One region of the Fodinicurvata halophila genome, then DNA from elsewhere that is predicted to be linked to it. Evidence: predicted binding sites of a transcription regulator. Region 1 holds the regulator's gene; the other holds the start of a gene.
What was found. The regulator PhoB, encoded in region 1, activates phosphate uptake and scavenging genes when phosphate is short. The targets are predictions, from matches to a motif close to TNTCATAAAACTGTCA.
Positions count from the first base shown of each region.

Region 2: phnG (phosphonate C-P lyase system protein PhnG) is a predicted target of PhoB. The motif match lies at 2,807-2,822, and genes of this name have one in related genera.

Region 1 is NZ_JBHSCW010000007.1:92,490-99,408, reverse strand. It holds gene pstC (phosphate ABC transporter permease subunit PstC) at 1-665, shown strand, start outside; gene pstA (phosphate ABC transporter permease PstA) at 658-1,974, shown strand; gene pstB (phosphate ABC transporter ATP-binding protein PstB) at 2,015-2,824, shown strand; gene phoU (phosphate signaling complex protein PhoU) at 2,856-3,626, shown strand; gene phoB (phosphate regulon transcriptional regulator PhoB) at 3,623-4,315, shown strand; gene ACFOW6_RS12730 (bifunctional acetate--CoA ligase family protein/GNAT family N-acetyltransferase) at 4,345-6,919, opposite strand, start outside.
Region 2 is NZ_JBHSCW010000005.1:79,774-86,692, reverse strand. It holds partial or broken gene ACFOW6_RS11070 (hypothetical protein) at 1-328, opposite strand, end outside; gene ACFOW6_RS11065 (YbaY family lipoprotein) at 955-1,386, shown strand; gene ACFOW6_RS11060 (lytic transglycosylase domain-containing protein) at 1,573-2,760, shown strand; gene phnG (phosphonate C-P lyase system protein PhnG) at 2,898-3,386, shown strand; gene phnH (phosphonate C-P lyase system protein PhnH) at 3,383-3,994, shown strand; gene ACFOW6_RS11045 (carbon-phosphorus lyase complex subunit PhnI) at 3,999-5,138, shown strand; gene ACFOW6_RS11040 (alpha-D-ribose 1-methylphosphonate 5-phosphate C-P-lyase PhnJ) at 5,151-6,077, shown strand; gene phnK (phosphonate C-P lyase system protein PhnK) at 6,074-6,862, shown strand; gene phnL (phosphonate C-P lyase system protein PhnL) at 6,872-6,919, shown strand, end outside.

The DNA.
Region 1 (6,919 bases):
CCATCGCCATGGCCGTGGCCGTGCCCATCGGCCTGTTGAGCGCCATCTATCTCTCGGAATACGCCCCCTCGCGCATTCGCGGCACGGTCAAGCCGGTGCTCGAAGTGCTGGCCGGCATTCCGACCATCGTCTACGGCTTCTTCGCCGCGCTAACGGTAGCCCCGGCCTTCCGCGAGCTGGGCCAAGTCATGGGCCTGCCGGTATCGGCCAACTCTGCGCTCGCTGCCGGCTCGGTCATGGGCATCATGATCATCCCCTTCGTGTCCTCGCTGTCGGACGACGCGATCCGCGCGGTTCCGCAGTCCCTGCGCGAAGGCTCCGCTGGCCTAGGCGCGACCAAGTCCGAGACCATCCGCCAGGTGATCTTTCCGGCCGCCCTGCCCGGCATTGTCGGCGCCATCCTGCTGGCCGTCAGCCGGGCGGTGGGCGAGACCATGATCGTGGTCATGGCCGCCGGCCTGTCCGCCAATCTGACGCTCAACCCGCTGGAGCAGGTCACCACCGTGACGGTCCAGATCGTCGCCAACCTGACGGGCGACACGGCCTTCGACAGCGCCAAGACGCTGTCCGCCTTCGCACTTGGCTTCATGCTCTTCCTGACCACGCTCTGTCTCAATGTCATGGCCATCCTGGTGGTCCGCAGATATCGCGAGAAATATGACTGATACGACCCCGACGTCCTTCACGACGCACGGCCTGCATACATCGGCAGCAGCCCAGGCCCGCCTGCGCCGCCGCTATGCCGCCGAACGACGCTTCCGGCTCTACGGCATAGCCGCCATCGTAGCGGCTTTGGGCGTGCTCGCGGTGCTGCTCTTCACCATCGTCAGCCAGGGCTACACTGCCTTCGTGAACACGGAGATCGAGCTGGAGGTCTATGTCGATCCCGCCGACTTCTCGTTCCAGGGGACAACGCCCACCTCCGAGGAAATCCGCGCCGGCAACTATCGCAATCTGCTGTCCAGCGCCCTTGAGGAAAACCTGCCGGATGCCGACGCCCCCGGAGCGGCGCGCGACCTTCGCGGCGTTCTCAGCGGCCAGGCCTACCGGCAGCTGCGCGAGCGCCTGCTGGCGGATCCCTCCCTGATCGGCCAGCGTGTGTCCATGTCCTTCCTGGCCACCAGCGACATCGACCAGGCCTTCAAGGGCAACACGCCCCGCGACGTCCCCGAAGAGCGCCGGCGCGTCAGCAACCTGCAGTACGAGTGGATGGACTACCTGGAAGAACAGGGCCGGATCTCCACCAGCTTCAACTCCAACCTCTTTACCGAGGCGGACAGCCGTCAGCCGGAGCAGGCGGGTCTGTGGGGCGCCATCGTCGGTTCGTTCTACCTGATGCTGGTCACCGCCGTGCTCTCGATTCCCCTCGGCGTGGGCGCGGCCATCTATCTGGAAGAGTTCGCGCCGAAGAACCGGCTGACCAGCTTCATCGAGATCAACATCAACAACCTGGCGGCGGTGCCGTCGATCATCTTCGGCCTGCTGGGCCTGGCGGTCTTCATCCAGGTCTTCGGGCTGCCGCGATCGGCGCCCCTGGTGGGCGGCCTCGCCCTGACGCTCATGACCCTGCCCACCATCATCATCGCCTCGCGCGCCAGCCTGCGTGCCATCCCGCCCTCGATCCGCGAAGCGGCCTACGGCCTGGGCGCCTCCAAGATGCAGATGGTCTTCCATCACGTGCTGCCACTGGCCCTGCCGGGCATCCTGACCGGCTCCATCATCGGCCTGGCCCAGGCGCTGGGGGAAACGGCCCCGCTGCTGATGATCGGCATGAACGCCTTCATCACCACGGCGCCGGACTCCATCTTCAGTCCCGCCACGGCACTGCCCTCACAGATCTACATCTGGGCCGACAGTTCCGAGCGTGGTTTTGTCGAGCGCACCTCGGCAGGTATCATGGTGCTGCTCGGCTTCCTGATCCTGATGAATGCGACAGCAATCTTCCTGCGCAAGCGTTTCGAGAAACGCTGGTAACGGAGCGAACGGACAACAGGGGCGGACGAAAGAAGCGATCATGAACTTCGAGAGCAAGACGGCGGAAGAGCTTATGGCGACTGAAAACAGCGCTGAAACCAAGATGCGTGCGCGCGACGTGCGGGTCAGCTACGGCGACACCGAGGCCCTGCACGGCGTGAACCTGGATGTCTATCGCAACGAGGTCCTGGCATTGATCGGGCCTTCGGGCTGCGGGAAGTCGACCTTCCTGCGCTGCCTGAACCGGATGAACGACACCATCGACATCTGCCGGGTCAGCGGCGAGATCACGCTGGACGGCCAGAACATCTACGAGCGCTCCATCGATCCCGTCCAGCTGCGCGCCCGTGTGGGTATGGTCTTCCAGAAACCCAATCCCTTCCCCAAGTCGATCTTCGACAACGTGGCCTACGGGCCGCGCATCCACGGCTTCACGCGCGACAAGGAGGAGCTGCGGCAGATCGTCGAGACCAGCCTGCGCCGTGCCGGCCTGTGGAACGAGGTGCACGACCGGCTGGACGAACCCGGCACCGGCCTGTCGGGCGGCCAGCAACAGCGCCTGTGCATCGCCCGCGCCATCGCGGTCAATCCGGAAGTGATCCTGATGGACGAGCCCTGCTCGGCCCTGGACCCCATCGCCACCGCCCTGATCGAGGAGCTGATCGACGAGATCAAGCAAAGCTACACCATCGTGATCGTCACCCATAACATGCAGCAGGCTGCACGCGTCTCGGGCCGCACCGCCTTCTTCCATCTTGGCAACCTGGTGGAGGTCGGCGCGACCGAGCAGATCTTCACAAACCCCGGCGACGAGAAAACCCAGGACTACATCACCGGCCGTTTCGGCTGATGTCCGGAGGCCTCACCCGCGGAGAGTTACGATGACTTCAGAACAAGGCGACCACATCATCCGGTCCTACGACGAGGAACTGGAACACTTGAAGGAACTGATCGCCCGCATGGGCGGTCTGGCGGAAACCCAGCTGGCCGACGCCGTGGACAGTCTGGTGCGCAACGACCAGGAGCTGGCCACCCGCACCATCCGCAACGACGAGAAGATCGACGAGATCGAGCACGAGCTCGATGCCTACACCGTGCGGATGCTGGCCCTGCGCCAGCCGGTGGCCTCCGACCTGCGCATGGTGATCTCGGCTCTCAAGGTGGCCAGCGACCTGGAGCGTATCGGCGACTACGCGGCCAACGTGGCCAAGCGGGCCGTGGCCCTGCACCAGCAGCAGCCGCTGGACCCCGTACGCTCCCTGCCGCGCATGGCCAAACTGGTCCAGGGCAACATCAAGCGGGTGCTGGATGCCTACGCCAAGCGCGATGCCAACATGGCGCTGAACGTCTGGGAGAGCGACCAGGAAATCGACGAGATGTACACCAGCCTGTTCCGCGAGACCCTGACCTACATGATGGAGGATCCGCGCAGCATCACGGCCGGAACCCATCTGCTGTTCATTGCCAAGAACATCGAGCGTATCGGAGACCACGCAACCAATATCGCCGAGATCGTCTACTTCATGGCCACCGGCAACCAGCTCATGATCGATCGTCCCAAGGGCGACACCTCCAGCTTCGCGGTTGTCGAACCGCCGGAAGAGGGCAAGGGGCCCCGCAAGGAATCCAACAACGGAGATGAACAAAAATGAAGCCTGTCATCCTGATCGTCGAGGATGAAGCGGCGCTGGTCACCCTGTTGCGGTACAATCTGGAACGCGAAGGCTTCCGCCTGCTCGAGGCACGCGACGGCGAGGAGGCCCTGGTCCTGGCCCAGGAGGAGAAGCCCGACCTGATCCTGCTGGACTGGATGCTTCCGCTGGTGTCCGGCCTACAGGTCTGTCGCCAGCTGCGCCGCGATCGCGAAACCCGGGAGATTCCCATCATCCTGCTGACGGCGCGCGGCGAGGAAACCGACAAGGTACGCGGGCTGGAAAGCGGGGCCGACGACTATATCACCAAGCCCTTCTCGCCGGCGGAGCTGACCGCTCGGGTGCGCGCCGTGCTGCGGCGGGCGGTTCCCGCAAGCTCGGGGGAAACCCTGAATTTCGCCGACATATCGGTGGACCTGAACGCCCACCGGGTGCGTCGCGGCGAGCGCAACGTCCACCTGGGCCCCACGGAATTTCGCCTGCTCAGTCACCTGATGCAGCATCCCGGCCGGGTCTTCAGTCGCGAGCAGCTGCTCGATGCCGTCTGGGGCCATGACGTCTACGTCGAGCCGCGCACCGTGGATGTCCATATCCGCCGCCTGCGTAAGGCCCTGAACGAGGACGAGGAAAGCGACCTGATCCGCACGGTGCGCTCGGCCGGGTATTCCCTGGATCACCCCGGCAACTGAGCGCAGAAGCTCGGCCGATTGCGGCGGACTTACGCCTTCTCGGTGGCTGCGGCGGGGCCCAGCGTCTTGCTCACCCGCACGATGTTCGGATCCTCGGCCAGCAGCCTGCGTTCGAAACCGAGATCCTTGACCAGTTCCAGCATGCGCGTGTTCTCACTCAGCACATCCCCCCAGACCTCGTGAATACCCCGACGGGCGGCATAGTCGAGGATGCGCCGCATCAGCAGGTAGCCGAGGCCCCGTCCCTTCAGGTCCGAACGCACGGCCACGGCATACTCCGCGCGCTCGTTCTCGGGATCGGCGGCGATTCGCGCCACGCCCCAGAGCTCGGCGGCGTTCTCCGGCGAGATTGCGACCAGGGCCATTTCACGATTGTAGTCGATCTGCGTGAAGCGCGCGGCCGACTCGTGGCTGAGCTCGGCCATGTGTGAGAAGAAGCGCATGCGCACGTCATCGGGTGTCAGGTGCTTGTAGAGAGCGCTCAAGGCCGGTTCGTCCTCGGGCCGGATCGGCCGCACGAAGACCTCGGTCCCGTCCAGCAGATGCCCCCATTGCTCCAGAAGGCGCGGATAGGGCCGGATGGCCAGGCGATAGGCGGGCCCCCGGCTATGGTCCACCTCTTCGCGGGGCCGCAGTCGTACCCGGGCATCCAGGGCGATAACGCCTTCGGCATCGGCCAACAGGGGATTGATGTCGATCTCCTGCACCTCGGGGCGCTCGGCGGCGATCTGCGAGATATGCATCAGGGCCGCGGCAATGGCGTCCAGGTCGGCCGGTTCCTGGGCGCGATATCCCTTTAGGCGATCGTAGATGCGCGTTTCCGCCATCAGGGAATGCGCCAGCGCCATGTTCAGCGGCGGCAAGCCCACCGCCTTGTCGCGAATCACCTCCACTGCTGTGCCGCCCTCGCCGAACAGGATGACGGGCCCGAACTGCCGGTCCTCGGTCAGCCCCAGGATCAACTCCTGGGCCCCGGGACGCCGGCACATGGCCTGTACGCTGAAGCCATCCACCCGGGCCTCGGGCCGGGCCTGGTGCACGCGTTTCAGCATTTCCTCGGCTGCAATCCGCACCCTGTCACTGTTGGCCAGGTCGAGCTTCACGCCGCCTACATCGCTCTTGTGCGTGATGTCCGGGGACAGGATCTTGATGGCAACGGGAAAGCCGATTTCCTCGGCCTGGCGCACGGCCTCGTCCGGATCAGTAGCCTTGCGGGTTTCCACTGTGGCAACGCCATAGCAGGACAGCAGGGCCTTGGCTTCAGGCTCGCTCAGCCATTCACGGCCTTCGGCCAAGGCCTCCTCCAGCAGGGCCTGAACGGATTCACGGTCCGGATCCTTCTCATCCGGCAGGCTGGCTGGCGTCTCCATCAGCTCTTCCTGGCCGCGGCGATAGCGCACCAAGTGCATGAAGCTCCGCACGGCCCGCTCAGGAGTGTCATAGGTAGGAATATGGCTCTCGGCGAAGAGCGAACGTGAATTGGCCACGGCCTGGTCGCCGAGCCAGGCGGTGAAGATCGGCTTGCGTTTGCGGGACGGTCGTGCCTGAACGCTCTCGATGACGCTTTCTGCCACGGCATTGGGGTCCGCCACCGCCACGGGACAATGCATGACCAGCAAGGCATCCACGCCCTTGTCCTCCAGCAGGTTCTGCGTTGCGTTGCGGTAGCGTTCCGGATCTGCATCCCCGACAATGTCCACGGGGTTGCCGTGACTCCAGGTGGGCGGCAGGGCCGCGTCCAGGCCCTGCATCGTTTCGTCCGAAAGCTCTGCCAGGTGACCCTTGTGCTCGATCAGAGCATCGGTGGCCAGGACACCCAGACCGCCGCCATTGGTCAGGATGGCCAGCCGATCATGGTCCCCATGCCGCAGCGGTGTGGATGTCGCCAGCGTCTGGACCGCATCGAACAGCTCCTCCAGCGTGAACACGCGCAGCACACCGGCGCGTCGGAAGGCAGCGTCATAGACTTCGTCAGCGCCGGCCAGGGCGCCGGTATGCGAGGTTGCGGCCTTGGCCGCTTCGGCAACGCGGCCGCCCTTGATGACGATCACCGGCTTGATGCGCGCACAGGCCCGCGCGGCCGACATGAACTTGCGTGCATCGGTGACCGCCTCGACATAGAGCATGACCGCGCGTGTCTGCGGATCGACCGCCAGGTAGTCCAGCATGTCGCCGAAATCCACATCCGCCATGTCACCCAGGGAAACCACATGGGAAAAGCCGATGCCGCGGCCGCTTGCCCAGTCCAGCATCGCCGTCACGATGGCGCCCGACTGGGTGACGAAGGCCATGTCACCCGGCAGGGCGGCCTGGTGCGCAAAGCTGGCGTTCAACCCCTGGCGCGGGGCCAGCAGGCCAACGCAGTTGGGCCCGACGATGCGCAGAGTATGGGGACGGGCGGCATCCAGCATGGCCTGGCGCAGGCTGCGGCCCGCCTCCTGACCTCCCTCCCCGAAGCCGGCGGTGACGACAACCACCGCCTTCGTGCCCTGCTCGGCAAGTTCGCGGGTGATGTCCGGGACCGTATCTGGGGGCGTGCAGACAATCGCCAGGTCCGGGACCCGAGGCAGGCTGGAGACGGAGGGATAGGCCAGCACGCCCTCG
Region 2 (6,919 bases), on a different contig from region 1:
CGATGTTGAAGCCCGCGTCCTGCAGGGCCGCGACCACCGCCGGATCCTCCAGATCGATGCCGTCCTCGACGTCAAAACCCAGTTCGGCCAGAACCGCCAGCGCCTGAGAGATCAGCTCCTGCGGGTTCTCCGGTGCGCCTTCGCCCCCGTCACCCTGGTTGTCTCCGGTGTTCTCGGGCTCGTTCTGCGCCAACTGCGCGACGGAGTCACTGAACTCAGGCGTGCCGGACTGCGGAGTACCGCTGTCCTGACTGTCCGTCATCGACGCCTCCTGCCCCTCCTGGGCTGCGGTGGCGTTGCGGGTATCTTCATTGACGCGATCGACCATCGTTCGGCTCCTTCCAAACAGGATGACATTCGGGTCCCACATGGACTTCAGGCGAAATACCCGAAAATTGTCACTAGAATGCCCCCTAACCTCTCGGAGAAGTCACGCGGGGTCAAATATAAAGAGATAGTTAACGACATATCATGATATGTTTCTTCTTTTGATTGAGGTGATTAGGTTGCGCTTCCCCTCGCATCGACACGGGAGATCGCGGGAAATCTGAAGAATCACAGTTAAAACAGAAAGTTAATACCTTACGCCTGAACCGTTCACATTCGCTCGTTTCGGGAAACGTTAACCTTGCAGATTGTATCCGCCAGGCCCGTGAGAGGCAAATCGCGACCAGCGATCCCGGCCGGCCCCACCATACGCAGCGGACCGCTGGCGCACCTTCGTGTCCGGCTGTGTCATGCAGCGCATCCCTCTTTTGTCACAGCCCGCCCCCGCCCATGCCGCCCGCCGCAGAAAAATCACTTTTGCCGACCATGGCCTTGCGGCAGGTTCGGAGCCACAAGACGACTCGCGCCCCGTGGCCCCTTCGCCCGCTGCCAGCCCCCGGCTGGTGTGGGGCTGTCACGTAGGCTGTCTACGCTATGTTCCATGTGTTCCGGAGGTTCATGCCCGCCATGCTGTCCCGAACAGCGTTCCACTCCCTGATGTCAATGGCCCTGGCGGCCTGTCTCGCCCTGCTGCTGTCCGCCTGCTCAACCGTTTTTGAACGGGACCGCGAGGCACCCGAGAGTCTCAGCGGCCAGGTGACCACCAACGACCGACAGGCCCTGCCGGCCGGCAGCGAGCTGGAGGTCTTCATGCAGGAAGAGACCAAGTCCGACATCATCGGCCCCATCGTCGCCCACAGCAAACAGGCGGTCTCGGGCAGCCCGCCCTTCAGCTTCGAACTGAAGGCGGACAAGGAACTCGCCCCCCAGCGCCTGCACATCCTGCGCGCCCGCATCCTGCAGGACGGCGAGATCCTCTACGAAACCCGCGCGCCGCTGCCGGTGATGACGCTGGACCACCCGCGCCAGGTGGAGCTGGAACTGCGCCGCCGGCCGTGAGCCGGCCCTGGCGGCAAGGCCTGCCACGGCTCTCGGCGGGCGGGACCGGCCGGACTTGCGCAATAATTTTGCACAGCTGCCAACCGAGCGGTAAGGTTCCCTTGGCCATAAGACCGGCCAGGAAATCAAGGGCCGCCGCTCCCCTCACAGGACGGACGGCCGCCATAGCAGACTCGTGCGCAGGACATGCAGGAACAGCCACGCCCGGTCGCCGGACGTCTCGCGCGGGCCGGACAGCAGATAACCAAAAGCTTGCGCGGCCTGCGGGCCCTGCCCGGGGACCTGCGGACCAGCCTGGCCCAGCTGTCCCTGGCGCTGGCCGGCACCCCGGTGCTGCTGCTGATCGTGCTGGCCTGGGCTCCGCTCGACCAACCGCTGGACGCCGCGCCGGAGCCGACGGGCCGTCTCGTCTATACCCAGCCCTTGCCGCCGGTCCCCGCATCCGCCGGCGAACTGAGCCGTGCCTTGCGCCAGCAGCGCGCTCAACGCGCCGCCGCGCCGCAGGTCACCGCCGCCATCCGCGCGCAGCTGCCGGGCGCGAAGGCCATGCCGGACCCGACCGAGACGGCCCCCGGCCTGCAGACTGCGCTGTCCCTTTCACCAGGCCGCACCGTCCTGCCACCCCGGGTCCTGGAACCGCCGTCCCTGCCACGCGCCCGGCGCTTCCACCCCCCGGGTGATCGACCGCAAGCCGGAACAGTCATGCCGGCGCCGCGGCCCGGCTGGACTCACCGCCTGTCCTTTCCCGGCCCCACGGGGCGGCGCCCGCCACCGCACCCCACGACGCCGGCGATCAAGCCGGCCGACGGACGCCTGCTGCCCCTGCAGAGCGCGTCGATCCGGCCCGCCGAGCTGCCGCCGGCGGTCGGCCTGCGCCTGGCGCGCCAGACGCGGCAGGCCATCGCCGAGGTGGAAGCCGCCTTCGACATCCCCGAAGACCTGCTGCAAGCCCTGGCCCTGGTGGAAAGCGGCACGACGGTGGGCGGCGAGAAGCATCCCTGGCCCTGGTCGCTGAACAGCAACGGCCACGGCTGGCGCTTCGCCAGCCGGCGCGATGCCCTGGCGGCCCTGGACCGCCTGCTGCTGGCCGGCTTCGCCTCGGTGGACCTGGGCGCGCTGCAGGTCAATCTCTACTGGCACGGCGAGGACGTCAGCGAGTTCGCCCACGGCCTCGATCCGCGCGAGAACGCCGGGATCGCGGCGCGCTACCTGAGCGAGCTCCACCGCCAGCACGGCAGCTGGGAGGGTGCCGTGCGCCACTACCACTCCTACAACCCCGCCCACCAGCAACGCTATCTCTGCCGTGTGCGCGCCGAACTGGCCCGCCTGGGCCGGAACCCCAGCGAGATTTTTGCGAAGACGATCTGCGGGTAGTGATGGGGTTCAAAAGCCCGACGTGCCGGCTTTTCACTCCAACACCTGTCATCAAAGAATCACACTTTCCTGTTTGACTTGGAAGCAGGATTTGGCTTTCTATTCATATAGTCGTCTAGATCTTTTGGAGGGACGCCATGCCACATGCGAACCGGGAGGATGTGATGGCCCGGCGGGCGCGACAACGCTGGATGGGTGTCCTGGCCCGCGCCTCGGTCGAGGAGCTGGAACGCCATCTGCCGGAGCCCTTGCCCGAAGGCGGCTACAGCCTGCTGCGGCGGCCCGAGACGGGCAGCGTCATGCTGCGCGGCCGCGCCGGCGGTACGGGCGAGCGCTTCAACCTGGGCGAGGCGACGCTGACCCGCTGCACCCTGCGTCTGGCCGACGGCACCATCGGCTTCGGCTACGTCATGGGCCGCAGGCCGCGCCATGCCGAGCTGGCGGCCCTGTTCGACGCCCTGCTGCAGCAGCCCGAGCGGCGCGACAGCCTGATGGACAGCGTGATCGAGCCGTTGGCCCGCCGGCAGGAGGAACGCCGTCAGGCGATCACGGCCCGGGCGGCAAGCAGCAAGGTGGACTTCTTCACCATGGTTCGGGAATCGACAGCAGGAGACGCCGGCGCATGAGCATGGCCCAGACACACGACCGGGGCATGACGCCCGGCTTCGCCGACGAGGTCTTCGAGGCCCAGGTCTGTTTCCGGCGCTGCCTGGAGGCCTTCTCCTTTCCCGGCCACCTGCTGGCCCTGCCGGTCGAGCTGGCTCCCCCGGCGCCGATGAACCCGGCGGCGGCCGCCTGCCTGCTGACCCTGGCCGACCTGGACACCCCGGTCTGGCTGGACCATGCCGCGGCGGAGACCTCGGCCATCGCCGACTTCCTCAGGTTCCACCGCGCCGTGCACATCACCGCCGCCCCCCGTGACTGCCTCTTCGCGCTTGTCTGCGACAGCGCCCACCTGCCGGCCCCGGAGCGTTTCGCCCTGGGCAGCGACGAGTATCCGGAGGCCAGCAGCACCGTCCTGGTCCAGGTGGAGGGCTTCGACACGGACACGGGGCCGCTATGGCGCGGCCCGGGCATCAAGGAGTCCGTGCGGCTCTGGCCCCGGGGCCTGCCCGAGACCTTCCTGGAAGAGCGCCGGGCCATGAGCGAGCTGTTCCCGCGCGGACTGGATTACCTCTTCACCTGCGGGAGGCGGCTGGCCGCCCTGCCCCGCACCACACGGCTGGAGGACTGATCCCATGTACGTTGCCGTCAAGGGAGGCGAACAGGCCATCGAGGCCTCGCTGCGGCTGCTGGACGAAGAACGCCGTGGCGATCCGGAGGTGCCCGAGCTGTCCCTGGAGCAGATCAAGCAGCAAATGACGCTGGCCGTCGACCGGGTGATGAGCGAGGGCGCGCTGTTCGACCGTGATCTGGCCGCACTGGCCATCAAGCAGGCGCGCGGCGACCTGATCGAGGCGATCTTCCTCTTGCGCGCCTATCGCACCACGCTGCCGCGGCTGGCCGTCTCGGCACCGCTGGACACCAGCCGCATGACCCTGAAGCGCCGCATCTCGGCCATCTTCAAGGACGTGCCGGGCGGCCAGGTGCTGGGGCCCACCTTCGACTACAGCCACCGCCTGCTGGATTTCTCGCTGGCGGAGCTGGCCCGCGACGAGAGCCTGCCGGAGGAGGAGCTTCCGCCGGCCGAGCCGCTGCTCCCTGCCGAGCCTCTGCCGGAAACCATGCCGCGCCTGGTGGACATCCTGAACCAGGACGGCCTGATCGAGCAGGATTTTCCCGACGATCCGCAGCGCCCGGTCGGCGACCTGACCCGCGAGCCCCTGCCGCTGCCCGCCGGACGCGACATCCGTTTGCAGAACCTGGCGCGCGGCGACGAGGGCTTCCTGCTGGCGCTGGGCTATTCCAGCCAGCGCGGCTATGGCCACGTCCATCCCTTCGCCGGCGAGATCCGCCACGGCCATGTCGCCGTGGAGATCGTGCCCGAAGAGCTCGGCTTCGCGATCGAGGTCGGCGAGGTCGACGTCACCGAATGCCACATGGTCACCCAGTTCACCGGCAGCGCCGAAGCGCCGCCGCAGTTCACCAACGGCTATGGCCTGACCTACGGCCAGGGCGAGCGCAAGGCCATGGCCATGGCGCTGGTGGACCGCAGCCTGCGCGCCGAAGAGCTGGGCGAAGAGCCGGCCAGTCCGTCCCAGGACCAGGAATTCGTGCTCTCGCACAGCGACAACGTCGAGGCCTCGGGCTTCCTGCAGCACCTGAAGCTGCCGCACTACGTGGACTTCCAGAGCGAACTGGCCCTGGTGCGCCGCTTGCGCGAGGAGCACGACAAGGCCCACACCAAGGACCAGGACCGGCAGGACGCTGCGGAATAAGGAAAGAAGACGATGGCAGACGGCACAGCAGAGACAGGGCGCCCCGACAGCGGCTACAACTTCGCCTACCTGGACGAACAGACCAAGCGGATGATCCGCCGGTCCATCCTGAAGGCACTGGCCATCCCGGGGCACCAGGTACCCTTCGGCAGCCGCGAGATGCCGTTGCCCTATGGCTGGGGCACCGGCGGCATCCAGGTCACCGCCTCGGTGCTGGGCCCGGACGACCGGCTCAAGGTGATCGACCAGGGGGCGGACGACACCACCAACGCCGTCAACATCCGCCGCTTCTTCTCCCGCACAGCGAACGTCGCCACCACCGAGCGCACGCAGGACGCCAGCCTGATCCAGACCCGCCACCGCATTCCGGAAACGCCGCTGCAGGAAGGACAGATCCTGGTCTACCAGGTGCCGATCCCGGAGCCGCTGCGCTGGCTGGAGCCGCGCGAGAGCGAGACGCGCAAGATGCACGCGCTGTCCGAATACGGCATCATGCACGTGCGCCTCTACGAGGACATCGCCCAGTGGGGCCGCATCGCCAACAGCTATGACTATCCGGTGCAGGTGAACGGCCGCTACATCGCACGCCCCTCGCCGATCCCCAAGTTCGACAATCCCAAGATGGACAGGAACCCGGCCATCCAGCTGTTCGGCGCCGGCCGGGAAAAGCGCATCTACGCCATCCCGCCCTATACCGAAGTGAAGAGCCTGGACTTCGAGGACCACCCCTTCGACGTGGAGACCTGGGACGAGCCCTGCGCCCTCTGCGGCGCCCGGGACAGCTACCTGGACGAGATCGTCACCGACGACCAGGGCACGCGCATGTTCGTCTGCTCCGACAGCGACTACTGCGGGCAGCGCCGGGATGCCGGCCATCGCGGGCACCAGGCCCCGCCAGCGGGACTGCCGGGTCAGACAGGCGGAAAGGAAGACCGATGATGCAGAATGGCGAACAGGCTCCGCTGCTGACGGCGGAGGGCGTCACCCACGACTTCGGGGCGCTGCGCGCCTGCGACGACATCTCGCTCGAGGTCTTTCCCGGCGAGGTCCTCTGCATCGCCGGGGAATCGGGCTCGGGCAAGACGACCCTGCTGAGGATCCTCTCGGGCCGCCTGGCGCCCAGCGAAGGGCGGGTGACCTGCCGCAGCGACGACGGACTGGAGCACGACCTCTATGCCCTGGACGAGGCCGCGCGGCGCCAACTGATGCGCAGCCACTGGGGCATCGTCGAGCAGAACCCGCGCGACGGACTGCGCATGGGGGTCAGCGCCGGCGCCAATGTCGGCGAGCCCCTGATGGCCCTGGGCCGGCGCCACTACGGCAGCCTGCGCGCCACGGCGCTGGACTGGCTGGGCAAGGTGGAGATCGCGCAGGAGCGTGTCGACGACCTGCCGCAGACCTTCTCCGGCGGCATGCAGCAGCGCCTGCAGATCGCCCGCAACCTGGTGACCGGCCCGCGCCTGGTGTTCATGGACGAGCCCACGGGCGGGCTGGACGTCTCGGTCCAGGCGCGCCTGCTGGACCTGCTGGGCGGGCTGGTCGCCCAGCTGGACCTGGCTGCCATCATCGTCACCCACGACCTGGCCGTCGCCCGCCTGCTGGCGCACCGCCTGGTCGTCATGCGTCACGGCGAGGTGGTCGAGACCGGGCTGACCGACCAGCTGCTCGACGATCCCCAGCACGCCTACACCCAGCTGCTCGTCTCTTCGGTCCTGCAAGCCTGAGGAAGTTCCATGACCGTCATGATCCACAGCGAGGGCCTTTCCAAGACCTTCACCCTG